DNA from 3 places in the Weizmannia sp. FSL K6-3076 genome. Region 2 is predicted to be linked to each of the others. Evidence: predicted binding sites of a transcription regulator. Region 2 holds the regulator's gene; each other region holds the start of a gene.
The links. The regulator CtsR, encoded in region 2, represses protease genes until heat stress. The targets are predictions, from matches to a motif close to ATGGTCAATAAAGGTCAAACA.
Positions count from the first base shown of each region.

Region 1: a site for CtsR is predicted at 2,757-2,777, ahead of NSS95_RS05010 (ATP-dependent Clp protease ATP-binding subunit). Genes of this name have one in related genera too.
Region 3: a site for CtsR is predicted at 2,446-2,466, ahead of clpP (ATP-dependent Clp endopeptidase proteolytic subunit ClpP). Genes of this name have one in related genera too.

Region 1 is NZ_JBBOWU010000001.1:1,114,778-1,118,970, forward strand. Features, by position in the region: gene NSS95_RS05005 (aspartyl-phosphate phosphatase Spo0E family protein) at 1-86, shown strand, start outside; gene NSS95_RS05010 (ATP-dependent Clp protease ATP-binding subunit) at 373-2,529, opposite strand; gene NSS95_RS05015 (YkvI family membrane protein) at 3,051-4,085, shown strand; gene NSS95_RS05020 (CPBP family intramembrane glutamic endopeptidase) at 4,167-4,193, opposite strand, start outside.
Region 2 is NZ_JBBOWU010000001.1:22,156-26,348, reverse strand. Features, by position in the region: gene clpC (ATP-dependent protease ATP-binding subunit ClpC) at 1-428, opposite strand, end outside; gene NSS95_RS00135 (protein arginine kinase) at 445-1,512, opposite strand; gene NSS95_RS00130 (UvrB/UvrC motif-containing protein) at 1,512-2,057, opposite strand; gene NSS95_RS00125 (CtsR family transcriptional regulator) at 2,077-2,541, opposite strand; gene NSS95_RS00120 (DUF3969 family protein) at 2,828-3,118, opposite strand; rRNA gene rrf (5S ribosomal RNA) at 3,418-3,533, opposite strand; rRNA gene NSS95_RS00110 (23S ribosomal RNA) at 3,907-4,193, opposite strand, start outside.
Region 3 is NZ_JBBOWU010000001.1:909,414-913,606, reverse strand. Features, by position in the region: gene fumC (class II fumarate hydratase) at 1-239, opposite strand, end outside; gene NSS95_RS04030 (hypothetical protein) at 710-985, opposite strand; partial or broken gene NSS95_RS04025 (Rpn family recombination-promoting nuclease/putative transposase) at 982-1,909, opposite strand; tRNA gene NSS95_RS04020 (tRNA-Arg) at 2,254-2,325, opposite strand; gene clpP (ATP-dependent Clp endopeptidase proteolytic subunit ClpP) at 2,567-3,157, shown strand; gene NSS95_RS04010 (HPr family phosphocarrier protein) at 3,239-3,508, opposite strand; gene whiA (DNA-binding protein WhiA) at 3,708-4,193, opposite strand, start outside.

The DNA.
Region 1 (4,193 bases), 1.1 Mb from region 2:
AAATGTCATTCATATTGTATGAAAAAGTGCAGCGGCTCAATTTGGCTGAAGCGAGAAAAACGTATAAAGCCATGCAGATTGTTTAACGAACAGGGGAACTGCTTCCAACCTTTTGCATCTTGATTTTGCTCCTTTGAGTGCGGATGAATCCCTGATCAATATTCCGGATGAATATGTTTCCCGCCTTTTTGTTTGGACTGGTTTTGTGCCGGGGAATAGAACCCGACCTTCTTCCGATTGATTACAACAATCAGGTTTGGACTGCGTTCGATCTATTTACAGGCATAAAAAAATCCGGCAGACGGCCCGTGTTGTCCATCTGCCGGAATGCATAAAACCGGCATGGGCTGTGTCCGCATGCCGGTTTTTGCTTTATTTTTCCGCGATGACAATGTCGCCTTCGCGAACTTCCGCTTTTAAGTTTTTGCTTTCCGGATGGTCGAGGATAAAGTCGGCGATCCGGTCTTCGATTTTTTCCTGGATGACGCGGCGGATCGGGCGTGCCCCAAATGCCGGGTCATAACCGAGTTCGGCGATTTTTTCTTTCGCTTCTGCTGTCACGTCAAGTGTAATCGCTTGTTCGTTCAGCGTTTCATCCAGTTCACCGAGCATCAGGTCAACAATTTTAACCAAATGTTCTTTTTCAAGTGGTTTAAATTCGACAATATTATCGAAACGGTTCAGAAACTCCGGTTTGAAGAAGTCGCCGAGCGAATCGAGAATATTCGATTCTTTGATCGCTTCGCTTTTAGCAAATCCGACTGTTTTATGCTTAAATTGGGTGCCGGCGTTGCTCGTCATAATGATGACGGTATCTTTGAAGCTGACCGTCCGCCCTTGGGCATCGGTTAAGCGCCCGTCATCGAGAATTTGCAGGAACATGTTCAAAACATCCGGGTGCGCTTTTTCAATTTCGTCGAGCAAAATAATGCTGTACGGGTTGTGGCGCACTTTTTCCGTCAGTTGTCCGGCATCTTCATAACCGACATAGCCGGCAGGTGCCCCGATCAGTTTCGAGACGCTGTGTTTTTCCATATATTCGCTCATGTCAAGCCGGATCATTGCATCTTTCGTGCCAAACAGTTCTTCTGCGAGCCGTTTCGTCAGTTCCGTTTTTCCGACACCGGTCGGGCCGACGAACAGGAACGAACCGATCGGGCGACTTTGCGCTTTCAGGCCGGCACGCGAACGGCGGATTGCTTTCGCTACTTTCCGGACGGCTTCTTCCTGGCCGATCACCTTTTTAGCAAGGTTTTCTTCCAGATGCTGCAGTTTTTTCGCTTCATCCGCTTCGAGTTTGCCGACCGGAATACCCGTTTTCTTTTCGACAATTTCCTGAATTTGCGTGACATCGACAACCGGTTTGGCTTCAACTTGGCCGGAAGTAGCCAACTCGTTCAGTTTTTGTTCTTCTTTTTTCAATTCGGCTGCTTTTTCATAGTTTTCTGTTGCAAGCGCAGTTTGTTTTTCCTGTGCAATTTCAGCAAGCCGTTTTTGGATATCTTCTTTGCTCGGAACCGCAATCGTCAGGTTCAATTTCGAACCGGCTTCATCCATCAGGTCGATTGCTTTATCCGGCAGGAAGCGGTCCTGGATGTAGCGGTGCGACAATTTCGCACAAGCTTCAAGCGCTTCATCGGTATAGGCAACGTGATGGTAGTTTTCATACCGGTCTTTTAAGCCGCGCAAAATCATGACGGTTTCTTCAAGGGTCGGTTCATTGACTTGTACCGGTTGAAAACGCCGTTCAAGTGCGGCATCTTTTTCAATTTGCCGGTATTCTTTCAAAGTTGTCGCGCCGATCACCTGGATTTCGCCGCGGGCAAGCGCCGGTTTCAAAATGTTGCCAGCGTCCATCGAACCTTCTGCAGAACCTGCGCCGACAAGCAGGTGAATTTCGTCAATAAACAGAAGTACGTTTTTCCGTTGTTCGAGTTCGGCAATCAATTTTTTCATCCGTTCTTCAAATTGACCACGGATGCCCGTGTTTGCAACAAGTGAAGCCACATCGAGCAAGTAAACTTCTTTATGCCGCAGTTTTGCCGGAACTTGTTTTTCGGTAATTTTTAAAGCGAGCCCTTCCGCAATGGCGGTTTTCCCGACGCCAGGTTCGCCGATTAACACCGGGTTGTTTTTATTGCGCCGGTTTAAAATTTCAATGACGCGGGCGATTTCTTCATCACGGCCTATGACAGGGTCGATTTGCCCGGCCCGTGCAGCGGCGGTCAGGTTGCGGCCGAACTGGTCAAGTAGTCCGTTGCCACCGCCTTGTGTTTGCGTTTGTACGGTTTGTTTCGCGCCGTTCGGCTGGAACCCGTTGGCATTCATTTGGTTAAAGAGGTCGTTGAATCCTCCGAATCCGAAGTTTCCAAATCCGTTATTCATAAACATGCCTCCCCAGTTGTTTTCGAATTTTGCCCGTTCTTTTTGGTAGCAGGACTGGCATAGGTTCAATGTTTTTTGGTTTCCGTTCACATTTATATGCATTCCGATCGTCGCTTCGTTTTGATGGCATTTGTCACATAACATCAAACATTCCTCCTTTGATCGGTTTGATTTTGACTATCTTTGACTAATGAGATTGAAAAACAATCAAAGCGTTTTGATTTGCTTTGACCTTGATTGGGAATGAGTATAGCTCAAAATTTCACAAGATGCAAATCTTTTGCATGCACCTCTTTGATGCATTTTGGCCTTTCCAGCACAATGGCAAATTTGTCTTATGCTGAAAACAACTAAATGGATCTGCGTATCACCTTTTGACTATCTTTGACCTTTCTAATATCAGTATACAACAGCGCGGTCCGAAAATCAAAAGATTTGCATTTGCCATTAACGCTTATCAGCCAATGGTGTCATCTTTTCTTTGACCAACTTTGATCTTTGCCTATAGTATAGGACAACTTTTTTTGCTTGTAAAGGGGTTTTTGACTTTTTTTGACCAATTTTTTACCGGCGGAAATGAACCGGCCGGGCTATTTTAAGAAAGCGGGACATAGGATAGTAACGGATGACAGGTTGTCTTATTTTTTCTTAAAGGGGTGCAGGCGTTGAATAAGTGGGGCGGTGCTGTCCAAATCGCAGCCGTTTATATTGGAACGGTCATCGGAGCGGGGTTTGCAACAGGGAAAGAAATTACCGTTTTTTTTACACAGTTTGGGCTGTATGGATTGCTTACCATCTGCCTTTCAGGGTTTTTGTTTATTTTCTTTGGTACGAAAATGATGGAAAAAGCGATCGATTTGCATGCGGATTCCTATGAAACTTTAAACCGGTATTTATTTGGCAAAAAAGCGGCCGGTTTCGTGAATGTGATGATGATGGCCATGCTTTTCGGGGTTTGCGGCGTTATGCTGTCCGGTGCGGGTGCTGTTTTCGAGGAGCAGCTTCATATTGGCAGGGAAATAGGGATTTTATTGACGGTGCTTCTTGCTTTTCTTGTCATGTGTTTTGGCATCAAGGGGCTGCTTGGCGTCAACACGTTTGTTGTGCCTTTGATGCTTTTCTTTAATTTTCTCCTTTTGTCGCAGTCCGTCCAGTCACCCGGATTTTTTCAAGCGCTTATGGCCCGGCCGGAAAGTGTTGATATGCCCCGTGCCCTTCTCCGCGCCCTTTCCTATGCGGCTTTGAATTTGGCGCTCGCGCAGGCGGTGCTTGTCCCGGTTGCGGCGGAAGTGAAAGATAAGGAAGTCGTCCGTGCCGGCGGGATACTGGGCGGGCTGTTTTTAACGCTCATCCTGATTTCCAGCCATTTGTCACTGGTCACGCTGCCGGACGTTGCCCAAGTGGAGATTCCGATGGCGCATATTGTGAAAGCGAGTTTTCCGGGCATTTATTTTATTTATGTTCTGCTGATTTTCGGGGAAATTTTCACTTCTATTATCGGGGATGCCTACGGGCTTGAGCGGCAAATGCAAAAATATATCCCGATGAAAAGCGGTTTGCTGTACGGGTTGATTTTTTCCGCCATTCTGCTGATCAGCAGCTTGCATTACGGCCCGCTATTATCGGTTTTATATCCCCTGTTCGGCTATTTCAGCCTTGTTTTTATGATGGCACTCGGAATAAAGACGATCCGGGGGTGACCGGTAAGGCATTCAAAACAGCTTTGCGCGGTTGTTATGCATTTGTGGCGGGCAAATGCCGAAAAAAAGCCGTCCCCATGCTTAAAAAATCGGCAGGAAGACGACAAG
Region 2 (4,193 bases):
CCCAATAATTGGAGCACCTGTTGCCTTGCTTTATTTAAGCTAACGCCGAGATTTGTCAGCACGCGTGCCGCCACGCCTTCACCTTCACGGATCAGCCCGAGGAGGATATGTTCCGTTCCAACATAGGAGTGCCCGAGTTTTCTCGCTTCATCCATTGACAGTTCAATCACTTTTTTGGCCCTTGGCGTGTAGTGGATCGTTTGGGAAATTTCCTGGCCGTTCCCGATCAGGGTTTCCACTTCTTCCTGGATTTTTTCGGCGCTTAAACCCAGGCCGTACAGCGCTTTTGCCGCGATGCCTTCCCCTTCGCGGACAAGTCCGAGCAAAATATGTTCCGTTCCGATATTGTTATGTTTCAGGCGGATTGCTTCTTCCTGGGAAAGGGCCAGCACTTTCTGGGCTCTCTCTGTAAATCTTCCAAACATCATCTGTCATTCCTCCTGTTCATTTGGTCTCCTCAAGCCTCAAACGTTCTCTTATCAGTGTAGCCCTCCGGATATCCCTTTCATACGGGCTGAGCGCTCTTCCGGCATAAAGCTGTAAAAATCCCGGCTGCATTAAAATCATCAATTCATTTAAAATTTGTTTCGAAATGTTTTGAATATAGCCCAGATCAATTCCCAGCCGGACATCGGACAAACAACGGGCCGCTTCTTTTGTTTCAATGATCCTGCTGTTTTGCAGGACACCGAGCGAACGGTAAACCCTGTCTTCTAATTGTATGTTTGAAGTCTGCACCAATGCTTCCCTTGCCGATCTTTCCTGTGTAATGATCTGCCGGATGACACTGGTTAAATCCGAGACAATATTGTCTTCCGATGTTCCGAGTGTCACCTGGTTGGAAATTTGAAAAATATTTCCGATGGCTTCGCTTCCTTCGCCATATATTCCTCTTACCACCAAACCAAGCTGATGAATCGCCGGAATGATTTGTTTAATTTGCTGTGTCAGCACAAGTCCCGGCAAATGCATCATGGCCGATGCGCGGATGCCCGTTCCGACATTTGTCGGGCAGCTGGTTAAGTAACCGAGCGTTTCATCAAAAGCATAATCGACCCAATTTTCAAGCAGGTCATCAAGCTGATTGGCTTTCTGAAGCGTTTCATGCAATTGAAGCCCTGGAGAAAGACATTGTATGCGTAAATGATCTTCCTCATTTATCATAATACTAATATCTTCGCCGCTTGACAAAATAACTGCCCCGTCACCCGCTTCTTCGGCAAGTTGCGGGCTAATCAGGTGTTTCTCCACAAGCACCCTTTTTTCGAGCGGTTTTAATTCGTCCATTTTTAAAAATTCAGCCTGCATTTCAGCCGGAAAATGATTTCGGGCGATATCCTGGATTGTTTTCATAATTTCCCTTGCTTCCTCGCTGGTAAACAAGGACGGGAACCGGTAATTTTTTAAATTTCTTGCCAGACGAACCCGTGTCGTCAGCACAATTTCCGATTCAGGCCCTTGCTCGTTCATCCAGGAGCTGGACGCTTTGTGCAAAAAATGTTCTAAAGACATTATTGTTCCCCTCCTTTTGCTTGAGAAGAACCTTCAAGTGCGCGAATTTGATCGCGGAGTTCTGCTGCTTTTTCAAATTCTTCCTGGCTGATGGCTTCCTGCAACGCCGCCTTTAATTCCTGCAATTTTTTCTTTGTATAAATGGCACCGCCAATCCGTGCAGGTATTTTTCCTTCATGCGCAACGTTGCCGCCATGAAGGCGCTGCAAAATCGGAACAAGCTGGTGCTGAAACGTCTCATAGCAATGCGGGCAGCCTAACCGGCTTGTGTTTAAAAACTGGTTCAATGTCATCCCGCAATGGTTGCAGCGAAGCACATCCGGGTCAGGTGCTGTTTCCTGTTTGAAAAGTTGGATGGCCGGATCAAAATTAAAAAGGCCCGCGAGCAGATTATCGAAGGAAAAGGTTTTCCCCCAATCCGATGAAAACTTTTCCCCCTTCTCCTGCGCGCACTTCTCGCAAAGATGGAATTCCGTTTTCACACCGTTTATAATTTTAGTAAAATGCATCGTTGCCGGCCTTTCATTGCATTCCTGGCAAATCACGGCATACTCACCTCTATTGTTACTTGTATTTTAAGGTCGTTAACATCGATTTCAACATTCTGGCACGCAGTTCATCCCGTTCCGGCAACTGGATGTAGAGCACGGAGCGGTCCATCACGCTGAGCATGATTTTTGCCTCCCGCCTTGAAATCACCTCTTCTTCAACGAGGCGGAGAATGATGGCTTCCGCATTCGACTGGGAGATGACATTGCCGATATGCACAAGCAGCTGGTCAATCAGTTCCGCATCGCTTTCAGGCCGCACTTTCATGATCCGGATATAGCCGCCGCCGCCCCTTTTACTTTCAACAATATACCCTCTTTCAATCGTAAACCGCGTATTGATGACATAATTGATTTGCGAAGGGACACATTGGAACTTATCGGCAATCTCATTGCGTTTTATTTCAAGAATTTCTTTTTCATTCAGTTCCAGAATCCGTTTTAAATATTCCTCTATGATATCCGATATATTTTTCATCAAAGCCACCTCCTGACACCGTCTTTTGACTTTGACTATATTTGACTTTAATTATACATGATTCCCTACAGAAAATGCAACTAGGAAAACTGCCCCTTTTTCAGCATTTCTGTTTGGGGAGACAACCGGATGTTCACGGACCACCCGATGGGACTGCGTGCGCAGCGAGCGGTAAAGATTAACCCAGACAGATTGGGGGTGCGGGTTCATAGGAGGTCGAGCCCTTTGAAAAGCTTTTACTGCTACGGCAGGACAAATCAAAAAGCCCTCGCGTCTGCGGGGACTATTTTTATGCTTTTATTTCTCTATCTAACAAAAGAAGAACTCTATTTTTTAAATCAATTATGTTTTCATCTAACTTGTCAGGTAGTAAATCATTAATACCATCAATTTCTGTACCCAGTTCCAAAATTTCTATTAATTCATTTGAGTAATTTTTTTCCTTCAAAGAATCAATGATACGGTAATTAAAATATCTTTTCTCAGCTTCTTCTATCGAAATTTTCTTATTATATACAGCCTCGATTATACCTAAAACATTCAACAATATATCTTTTTCTTCGGTATTTTTATTAATCATTTTTTAACACTCCAGCCTTTCTTAGTTTTAACATTTTATAAAATCCTTGCATTTAATTTTTTCCGAACCTGTTAGCATCCTTGCCAAATCTAGGAATTTTGCTTATTCAGCAAGCCCTAATTATGCACAATTTTATTACCGCCGTCAATATATTTTTAAAATTTTTAAAAAATTATTATCAGGTTAGTAATATAATCAGATTCAAAAGGTAAATCTTTGTCGTTTTTCTTATGGAAATTTTTATATCTCCCTTATTTACACATTCAAAAAGGCCAGCTGATTCAGCTGGCCTTCTGTTTGCCCGGCAACGTCCTACTCTCGCAGGGGGAAACCCCCAACTACCATCGGCGCTGGAAAGCTTAACTTCCGTGTTCGGGATGGGAACGGGTGTGACCTTTCCGCCATCATCACCGGACCTGTATAATTTTTGGGATGTGTTCCCTGAAAACCGGATGGGAGAAAAAACTGTAAACGGAGAATAGCTTTGGTTTCTAACTTTAAAAATTGTCTAGCTCCAGCGCCTATCGGCTAGCGTATTTCTGCGCTTTCTCCCTACGATAAGCGGGCATCGGCTCGCCTTTAGGGGCTCGCCGTGTTTCCTTTATCTCAGTCGAAAGCTCCGAAATCCATACGCCGATGACCAAGGCGCTTCCGCTTTTCTATTGTCCAGCTCCGGTGCCTAGCCCCTCGAGGTCGAATAACCCGCCCGTCACGGAGCCAAAAGACGGCTCCATGCCGGTCAGAACATTCGCTTGTCGGGGCTAAACAAGGCACCTCCGCTTTTCTGTTTGGTTAAGTCCTCGATCGATTAGTATCCGTCAGCTCCACGCGTCGCCGCGCTTCCACCCCGGACCTATCAACCTGATCATCTTTCAGGGATCTTACCAGTATAAACTGTGGGAAATCTCATCTTGAGGGGGGCTTCATGCTTAGATGCTTTCAGCACTTATCCCTTCCGCACATAGCTACCCAGCGATGCCTTTGGCAAGACAACTGGTACACCAGCGGTGCGTCCATCCCGGTCCTCTCGTACTAAGGACAGCTCCTCTCAAATTTCCTGCGCCCGCGACGGATA
Region 3 (4,193 bases), 890 kb from region 2:
AGCACTTCTTCACAAGCTTGGACAATCGCCTTCATTTTGGCATCCGATAATTTGCCGAGGCGATTGTTGCTGACGGCAGCCGCTTTTTTCAAATGGGCAAAAGCGCGGATCACTTCCATCGGCATTTTTTCCCCGCCGATCGGGAAGTTTTCCTTGCTGCGCTGCGTTTGTGCCCCCCAATATTTGTCCCGCGGCACTTTCATTTCTCCGAGTGTGTCTTTTTCAATTCGGTACTCCACTTTCTTCCCCTCCTGTATGTGCTTACAATTGAGTTTTGCAAAACGGTGGAAACGGTGGCAAGCCTAAAAAACTTGCCGGTATGTAGCTGCAAGTTTATTTTACTATAAATTCCCGCAAAGCAACACCTCAACGCTCGCGAGTCGCTGATCAATTCCTTTTTGAAAACAATTTTCAGGAATGAAACTTGCACCAAAAAAGCGGCATATCCGTTCACGAGCCGGCCAATGCCGTACATTTACCGTTTGCCGGTATCACAGTCCTGAAAAAATGCCTGCCACTCTCCGGATTTGCCGGATTGTAACAGACATCATTCCCCGCTAACGACCGCTTGAACGGCACCCCTGCTGACTCAGGCCGGCCGTTTTTTCAATGCATTGCGGGTCGCTACCGCCCTGAGCAGCCTGTTCGCAATGGTGTGCATTTATTTTATTTCATATATTCGCGAAATCAAAATAAAAATTCGGCAGCTTCAATACTTGTCCTGCTTTGTCTCCAGTTGCTGTTTTATTTTTTCCACTTCTGTCTGGCTCAGGCCGGTTTTTTCTACAATTAATTGAAGCTCCGTACCTGCCAGCAACATTTTGATGGCAATTGGAATCGTTTGTAACAATTCTTTTCTTTCTTCTTCCCTTCCTTCTTCTCTTCCCTTCTCTACTCCTATTTCAATTCCTTTCTTATACCCGCGATCAAAGTAAGAATTCGGCAGCTTTAATACTTGCTCTGCTTCGTCATAACTCGGGTTCAAGGCTTTTCCCCTTCTATCTGCCTTTTGATTTTCATGATCTCATCTTCACTCAAGCCGGATGCTTGGGCAATGACCTTCACATCCACTTGATTTTTCAACAAGTTAACAATAAATCTTCTTAACCTTTCTTCCCCTTCTTCCCTTCCTTCTTCTCTGCCTTCCTCTTTCCCCTTCTTATACCCGCGGTCAAAATAGGAATTCGGCAGCTTCAATACTTGCTCCGCTTCGTCCGGATCCAGCATTTTAATGTTTTCCATTACTTCCGCCTCCTCTTTTTCGTTCAATTTTAAATAATAATCAAAGAAACCGTGTAACAGCCTCATTTTTGCAGGGTCGAGTTCCATCCGGGCCAGCATCCGCAGAAACTCCAGTTTGACCTGCACCCGTTCTTTTTCTGTATACCCCATTTTGCTTAATAATGCCGCAGCAACAGGGTTGTTGCTCCGGATATAATTTCTCCAATTTTGTTTCATCAGATGAATGGATAAATAGTGAAAACGAAGAATTTCAATGTTGTGGAACGCAAAGGTGTATGTATCAGGGGTTTCTGTTTTCTCCTCATAACTAAATACAGCAATCGGCAATACCGGTTTCCGGTGCCGGAGATTGATCATCATGTAATAACGAAACATGCGTTCAGGAAAAGGCTTTTCGTAATACGACTGCGGCTCAACATGGATGAGAATCACGGTGTCTTTCCCTTTTACCTTCGTTTCGGCGAGGATGTCAACCCGTTTTTGCTCACCGCCCGGAAAGTCCGTAAACTGTTCCTGCGACAAAAACCGCACCCGGCGGTAGTCAAGATCCGCTGACACATCCGGGAAAAAGGCCTCCATAAACTCCTGAAAAAAGTTTTGGATCAGCTCCTTAAAAAAACGATCATGGCACGTGATAACCGGCATGCTTTTCCATTACAAGTTCCAATGGCAGCACTCCTTTTCTTATTTTTCAGTTTTATTATAAAGGACAAACGTTCGTTTTTCAAGTGGATTTTGCAAATTTGGTCCGGCATTCTCCTTTTGCATATTTCTTATCAATTTTTCGTAACCAATAAAGCCCTCCATGATTTATACAAAAACTGTTCAAAACCTGAATATATGGCACTATGAAGGAAATGTCGCAGGTGGCGCAATGAATGAGATTTGTGGTGCAAAATTCATTCAATTTTCGCCTTATTTTTCCGTATCAGAGAAAAAGAAAAACGACTGCAAATGCAGTCGTATCAAGGGTTTAAAAAATTTTAAGCTAATTGTTCAGTTTTTAGAAAACGCCCTCGGCAGGAATCGAACCCACATTTTGAGAACCGGAATCTCACGTGCTATCCTTTGCACCACGAGGGCAATAAGTGATTCAACAATAATAGATTATAAAGGACAATGAACAAAAAAGCAAGCCCCTTTTTGGTTTTATTTTATCGGAATTTGGTTATGATGGGTATTGTAGTTCAGGTGAAGGCAATTCTTTTGACCTTCATTGACCAATATTGTATGATCAGTACATAAGGATGGAGAATAATTCCTTTAACATCCATGATATAGCATATGATGGACCATTCCGAAGAGAAGAAGGAGGATACTCAATATGAATTTAATTCCCACAGTAATTGAACAAACAAACCGCGGGGAACGCGCATACGACATTTATTCCCGCCTGTTAAAAGACCGGATTATTATGCTTGGCAGCGCGATTGACGACAATGTTTCCAACTCGATTGTTTCCCAGCTTTTGTTCCTGGAAGCGGAAAACCCTGAAAAAGATATTTATCTTTATATTAACAGTCCTGGCGGGAGTGTCACTGCGGGCCTTGCCATTTATGACACCATGCAGATCATCAAACCGGACGTGCAAACGATTTGCGTCGGGATGGCTGCATCAATGGGCTCCGTGCTGTTGACCGCCGGCACGAAAGGGAAACGTTATGCCCTGCCGAACAGCGAAGTGATGATTCACCAACCATTAGGCGGCGCCCAAGGCCAGGCAACAGAAATTGAAATCGCGGCAAAACATATTTTGTATACGCGCGCGAAATTAAACAAAATTTTGTCCGACCATACCGGCCAGCCGATTGAAGTGATCGAAAGGGATACAGACCGCGATAACTTCATGAGCGCGGAAAAAGCAAAAGAATATGGTTTGATTGACCATATTATGACAAAAAAAGAATTGAAATAAAATTGAACAAGGCCGTCCGCAAGCGGGCGGCCTTGTACTGTGTTTGAAACCTGCAGGCTGATTCCGGCGCATGCGCTTACATTAGGACGGAAGTTTTTCTTTTCCTTCAATATAGTTTGCCAAATGTTCAAATGCTTCTTCTTCATCACTCCCGTCCACGCTCAGCGTAACAGTTTCTCCATGGCCTGCGGCAAGGGTCATCAGCCCCATAATGCTTTTTGCATTCACCTTTCTTCCTTCTTTTTCAAGAAAAATTTCCGATGAAAAGCGGGTGGCTTCCTGGACAAATTGGGCTGCAGGACGCGCTTGCAAACCGGATTTTAATTTCACTTCCAATTGTTTTTCGATCACGATAACCCTCTCCTTTCAAGTAGCAGGATAGGGGCGCTGCCAATACGCCCCCCATCTTTGTACTTTTTAAACCTATTCATCTTAGATAAGTTGAATTTTAACATAACTACTTCTTTACATGTTATGAGAAGCCATGTCTTATCCTGCTCGTAATTTGCGCGAAAAACTAAAGCTTATAATATATAGATGTTGGTACCCATTATGAATTTTTATTGACAGGCCCGTTTGCCCGCAGTTTCTCGGCAATTTCATCGATTTTGCGGAGCCGGTGATTGATGCCGGATTTGCTAATATGCCCGCCGGACACCATTTCGCCGAGTTCCTTCAAAGTCACATCCTGGTGGTTCACGCGCAATACTGCAATCTCGCGCAGTTTCTCCGGCAGTGCGTCAAGGCCGACCGTTTCTTCAATATAGCGAATGTTTTCCACTTGACGGAGGGCGGCTCCGATCGTTTTATTCAAATTGGCCGTTTCGCAATTGACGAGCCGGTTGACGGAATTGCGCATATCCCGAACAATCCGGACATCTTCAAACCGGAGCAGGGCATGATGGGCACCGATAATATTGAGAAACTCCGTAATCTTTTCCGCTTCTTTTAAATACGTAATATATCCTTTTTTTCTTTCAAGCGTTTTGCTGTTTAAATGAAACCCGTTCATCAGGCGGCATAGTGCATCGTTGTG